2 regions of the Shewanella sp. S23-S33 genome follow, and region 1 is predicted to be linked to the other one. Evidence: predicted binding sites of a transcription regulator. Region 1 holds the regulator's gene; the other holds the start of a gene.
What was found. Region 1 encodes LexA, which represses DNA repair genes until DNA is damaged. Its sites were predicted from a motif close to TACTGTATNNNNATACAGTA; they were not measured.
Positions count from the first base shown of each region.

Region 2: a site for LexA is predicted at 1,632-1,651, ahead of recN (DNA repair protein RecN). Genes of this name have one in related genera too.

Region 1 is NZ_JBHFFD010000043.1:42,003-45,190, forward strand. It holds gene plsB (glycerol-3-phosphate 1-O-acyltransferase PlsB) at 1-1,059, opposite strand, end outside; gene lexA (transcriptional repressor LexA) at 1,220-1,840, shown strand; gene ACHA99_RS10960 (cell division inhibitor SulA) at 1,837-2,349, shown strand; gene coxB (cytochrome c oxidase subunit II) at 2,753-3,188, shown strand, end outside.
Region 2 is NZ_JBHFFD010000052.1:8,543-11,730, reverse strand. It holds gene recN (DNA repair protein RecN) at 1-1,601, opposite strand, end outside; gene ACHA99_RS13615 (AEC family transporter) at 1,730-2,692, opposite strand; gene ACHA99_RS13610 (LysR family transcriptional regulator) at 2,983-3,188, shown strand, end outside.

The sequences.
Region 1 (3,188 bases):
GAAGGCACCACCGCGACGGAACATAGGTCCCGCGGGCCAGAAATTGAGGTTAATGCCAGCAGCAATGTGCGGCGGAACCATGCCTTGATAATACAAAATATACGATAACAGTAGGTAATCCATGTGGCTACGATGGCAAGGCACATAAATAATTTCGTGGCCGTCGTGGTGCAGCTGGCGAACTTGCTCGGCACCTTTAATGTTGATCCCGCTGTAAAGCTTGTTCCACAGCCAAGTTAAGAAACGCTCAGCAATACGCACTAAACTATCTGAGTAATCGGCAGCGATTTCATCGAGATACTCAATAGCCGTCTCGCGCGCTTGGGTCTCAGAAATCTTTTTACTGGCGGCTTCTTCTTGAATCGCTTTGCGCAGCGACTCAGATTTGAGCAACGAATGAAACAGTGCTTGGCGGTTTGGCAGCACAGGCCCTGTCATTACCTTACGTTGACGACGGAAATGCACGCGCGCAACCCGTGCTAACTTATGGGCAATCCCCATGTCGGTGCCATGTTCGTCAGCCATGTAACGCAGGGATACGGCATTCGAAAACTGCACGAAGTTATGTCGACCTAAGAACAGAATCATCAAGCACTTGCGTAGCCAAGTCGGGTTTTCCCGCTCAAATACGGCCGCCTTCATAGTGTCGTCTTCTTTCCCTGGCGTTCGACCCCAATACAAGCTCACGGGCACAAGTTGAATATCCAATTCAGGACGTTCCTTATGCACGGCTAACAAACGCATAAAGCATTCGAGGAAAGGCTCATTACCAGCACGTTCGCCAAACAGTGGCTTACGTCCTTGAAGACAGACAACCCGAGGCGCAATCACACCATTAGCCACTAGAGGCTCATAAGGGCTTGGTAAGCCTAACTTAGCCGTTATTTCGCTCAAAGCAGCGATGTCACTGAGGGATTCTGTTTTCATCACATAAACAAGGGGTCTGGAAGCATCCAGATTCAGATCGGCAAAGGGATCCTGAGGCACCACAATAGTGTGCACTAAGTGTTTTTGGATCCAACGTAATGATTTCAACCAAAGAGAGTCGTGTTTAGGCATTATTCTTATGCAATTAAGTGCGTTTACTAGCCCGATAGAATACCAGACTATGGGCAATATTCGCTAATTCTCTCCAACATAGCTAAAAAGTGGTTAATACTTGCGCTGCAAATAATACTGTATATACTAACAGTAACTGTATAGAAAAACAGGAAACACCATGAGACCTTTGACGCCACGCCAAGCTGAAATTTTAGAGCTAATTAAACGAAATATTGCCGATACTGGCATGCCACCCACTCGGGCAGAAATCGCAACCCGTTTAGGTTTTAAGAGCGCCAATGCGGCTGAAGAACACCTTAAAGCGTTGGCGAAAAAGGGCTGCATTGAGATCATGCCTGGCACATCTCGGGGCATTCGTCTGCCTGCGGAAATCGAAGATTTGACTGAAACAGGTTTACCGCTCATCGGCCAAGTGGCCGCAGGTGAACCTATCCTCGCCCAAGAACATGTTGAACAGTACTACCAAGTCGACCCAAGCATGTTCCATCCCGCCGCCGATTTTTTACTGCGAGTAAAAGGCGACAGCATGAAAAATATCGGCATTCTCGAAGGTGATTTACTGGCAGTTCATAAAGTAGAACAAGCTAGAAATGGTCAAGTGGTTGTCGCTAGAGTCGATGACGATGTCACTGTTAAACGTTTCGAAAAAAAAGGTAATGTGGTCTATCTACATGCCGAAAATGAAGATTACTCCCCGATTAAAGTGGATTTAGGCTTCCAAAGTTTAACAATTGAAGGACTCGCCGTCGGTGTGATCCGTAATGGAGATTGGCTATGAATAAACTACTTGGCAATGCCCCCCGCCATCCGGGCTTGTGGCTCGATGAAGTCCGTGATGCCGACTATGACTGGCACCATGCGCCTATCGCCTGCATGCCAACTAAGACTCAAGGTCGCCAAGAATTAATTCATCTGAGTGCACAACTCGCTCAGTTAAGCCAACAGGGCCGTTGGTTAGTGCTCATCAACCCACCAAGTATTGGCTACAAGCAAACGCTCGCTAACGCGGGTGTGCGTATGGATAGAGTTTTGCTGGTACATGCTAAAGATGAAGTCGAAACCCTGTGGGCGATGGAAAAAGCCCTGACAAGTGGTACGTCCAGTGCAGTCATTACTTGGACTCAATCATTAGATGCGCGGGATAATCGACGCCTACAAATCGTGGCTAAAAGTGCCAGAGCTATGGGCATAGTGCTTGAAGACGTAAACAGTCACTTACATGCAGACGTACGTATTGAGCAAGGCAATCTCTTCGGCCAGCAATCTTTTTTTAGCGCTGTACACTAAATATTCATTTAATTTTTTACCTTGAAAGCCGCCTCACCTATGAATGTGAGGCTTTTTTTTGGCAATTTTTCAGATAATTAGATAAATAAGTGATCTTGATCAATATTTAAACAGCAAGTATGGTTGATTAAGTCGGTGATGATATATCACCCACCGTGGTCAATGAATCGAGTATTTATCGAACTCGAAGCGCCACTAAAAATAGAGAACAGATTTATTTCAGCAGTATGTGCCAGCGTGGCTAATTACCAGCAGTAACAATACTTGATTAAAAGTAACAGCCGCCAACGCACGTTGAAGTCAAAAAAGCTTTTTTGGGAACTGAAGAGTTTGCATAGAGTTGAGACTTACTGTGTTGCTCTTCTTTGTAGTTGCTATTCGCAATTGGCAGAGGAGAAGTCTTGTGAAGCAATTGTTGTATTGTTTACTCGTGGTGCTTTTCGCACCACCGTTGACCGCCGCAGACATGCGGTTCAACATGACCCCTGGCGTGACCGAGATCAGTGGCAAGGTTTATCACTTGCACATGACCATCTTGTATATCTGCTGCGCAATAGGCCTAGTGGTCTTTGGCGTCATGATTTACGCCATGATCAACCACAGAAAATCCAAAGGCGCTGTCGCGTCCCACTTTCACGAAAGCACTAAAGTTGAAATCGCTTGGACGATTCTGCCATTTATCATTTTGATCTTAATGGCGATTCCAGCGACAAAAACTTTAATCGCAATGGAAGATCCCAGCAACGCCGATCTCACCGTAAAAGTCACGGGTTCACAATGGAAATGGCATTACAGCTATTTCGATCAAGATATTGATTTTTATAGCATACTGACAACAC
Region 2 (3,188 bases), on a different contig from region 1:
AACAGTCTTGCAAGCTCTTGGATACGCTGCTCACGATCGAGCGATTTCATTGTGGTCTCAGTACTGCCTGCCTTATTAAATTTATCGACGAACATGTGTTGATGACCATTGCCCGCAACTTGCGGCAAGTGAGTCACGCACAGTACTTGGGTCGATTCCCCTAAGCTGCGTAACATGCGGCCAACCACTGCGGCGGTGGGGCCGGAAATCCCGACATCCACCTCATCGAAAATTAATGTCGGTGTGGCAACTTTCTTCGCGGTAATCACTTGGATCCCTAGCCCTATCCGTGAGAGCTCACCGCCAGACGCGACTTTCGAAATCGGTTGTAAAGGTTGGCCAGGGTTAGTGGTTACCATAAATTCGATATTGTCACTGCCATTGGCTGACATTTGCTCGGGGTGGAAATTGACTTCGATCGTAAATTTACCCTTAGGCATATTCAGTTCGTGGATTGACTGAGTCACCAGTTTGTCGAGTTCTTTAGCATAGCGGGCACGGCTTTGGCTGAGCTTTTGCGCATTGCTAAGGTAAGCGGCTCTACTGGCATCGACCTGTAGTTGAATTTCTTCGAGCTTGCTTTCGTCACTGTCTAAGGTGCTCAGCTCTGCCTTTAATGCCAAATGATGCTCGGCCAGTTTATTCGGGCTAACATGATGCTTACGCGCTAGTTGCATGGCTTTTGATAGCCGTTCTTCTAAATAGGCGAAATGGGTCGGATCGAGTTCAAGCTTACTCAAATAGTGCTGTAATTCGCCTGCACTTTCTTGTACTTGGATTAAGGCATCATTCAACATAGTGCTGACATTGCTTAATGCAGGATCGTAGCTTTGCAGATCTTCGGCGAGGTAAACGACTCGATTAAGCAGCGATTCTATATTGTTCTCTTCGCCTTCAGTGAGTATATCTAAGCTCGCCTGACAGGTATCAATCAACTCAGTGCCATTGGCAAGACGTTTGTGCTCTTGCTCAATTTCATCGAACTCATCGACTTTAAGATCAAACTCATCAAGTTCTTCTACTTGATATTGCACTAATTGCTTACGGGCAATACGTTCATGCTGTGAGGCTTCGAGTTGTTTTAGGTCAGCCTCAATTTGCTTGCAGCGTTGAAAACTGGCGGCAACCGTATCGATAAGTAATCTGTGGTTGGCATAACTGTCGAGCAGGGTGAGTTGATGTTCACTTTTTAACATTGCATGGTGCGCATGTTGACCGTGAATACCGATAAGTAACTGACCCAGTAATTTTAGCTGCGTCAGCGGCACTGGATTACCATTGATGTAGGCGCGTGAACGGCCATCGCTACCAATAGTCCGACGTAGAATGCACTCATCATCGAGTTCAAGATCGTTATCTTCTAACCAACGTTTTGCCAGTGGAATATCATCCAAGGAAAAGCGGGCGCTGACCTCGGTTTTATTGGCTCCGGGACGAACACTGCTGGCATCGGCGCGATTGCCTAGGCATAGGCCTAGCGCATCGATGGCAATCGATTTACCCGCACCGGTTTCACCTGTTATGCTGGTCATACCGGGGCGAAAATCCAGTTCTAAAAAACGGACGATAGCGAAGTTATTAATGCTGAGTTGGCAAAGCATAGTGAATTCCTGTCGAAAAACATACCAAACCACTGTATTGATAAACAGTATATACTGATTTTATATACAGTAAAGTGGCTTGGGTAAATAATCAGCATTATCGACAGTAAATATTTTTAATTAACTGATTATGCATGGGTTCTTACTAAGCTTTCTAAGATAGGTAAACTGAAGAAAGTGACTAAGGTGCCAAATAGAATGCCCTGAGCACTGGTTGAAGCCTGAGTGTTATAACGCTGGGCGAGTAAGTACACGCTAGCCGCGGTGGGCAGTGCGCTCAAGATCACGCCCATGATCAGGTAGTCGCCACTGACTCCAAAACGGTTAAGCATAAAGTAGACGAGTGCCGGTTGGATAGCCAGCTTGAAGAGGTTGATAAGGCTCAGTTCGATAAAATTCTTGGGGCTAAATACGCTGCTATCTTTCTGGTAGCGCATCGCTTTGGCGAGTACCATGCCGATAGCAAATAGGGCGCAGGGGCTTGATGTATTGCCTATTTGCTGGATCATTAGCGCCAGCCCTGACGGCAGTTTTATCTCTAGCGCCGAAATGCCGACACCAATTAAGCTACCAATAACGATAGGGTTTTTACCGACCGCCATCGCCATTATGATTAAGGCGTGGTGTTGTCTTTGGGTGTTAGTGGCCAGTTCCATCGAGACTAAGGCGACGGCAAACATCAGCACGGATAATAAGCTGGCAATCGCGGCGGCAACTAAGGCACTTTGCTGCTGCGGGAATAAGATGATAAGCAGTGGAATACCAATAAATGCTGTATTACCAAAGGTGGCATTGAGGGCTCGAATAGCGGCAACCGCATGCTGTTTAGGGTTAGCGATCAGCGATAGCCCAAGGCAGACAAGATAAGTGATTACCATAGCTGTGCTGTAGCCCGCCATAAATCCCCATTGCAAAATCTCGTCAATCGGCTGCTGGGCGAGGGCGATAAGCATGATTGCAGGGAACGCAATATAGTAGACATATTGGTTTAGCACTTGATCCGTATCGACGGGCAAGAGTTTTAGTTTTTGCACTAGTGTACCGAGCAACATGATCCCGAAGACGGCAAACAGAGGGGTTAAAATGGTCATTTCCCTCACTCATCCTTACGATTAAATTTGAATAAACTCGCCCACCCTCGTCATTTTACTGTCGCTATGATTTTTGGTGGGCAGAGTTACAGCATTTGATTCTTTTTATGTCACTTTAGAGCCAGATTTAGCGCCAGCGCAGTAAAACTCGCCACAAAATAACATACCATTTCAATCTAAGGCTATTGCGCTATGGTCGTATAAGTGAATAATTCAATGTTTAAAACACAATCACTTAGTGAATTTAGCGTTTTAACGTCAATACCCAATATGTGAAATTAGGATATGCAATGAGTGATGATTTAGGCGCTGAACTACAACTTGTCTATCTTTTTGTGCATTTAGTCAATGCGGGCAGTTTTTCACAGGCGGCGAAGGAGCTTGATATGCCCATTGCCACAGTGAGCCGCAAGTTAGCGAAGTTGGAAGACAAGCTCGATAAACAGCTCTTTATGCGCAGCACCCGCAAGTTGCGACTGACGGAGGAAGGACTGGC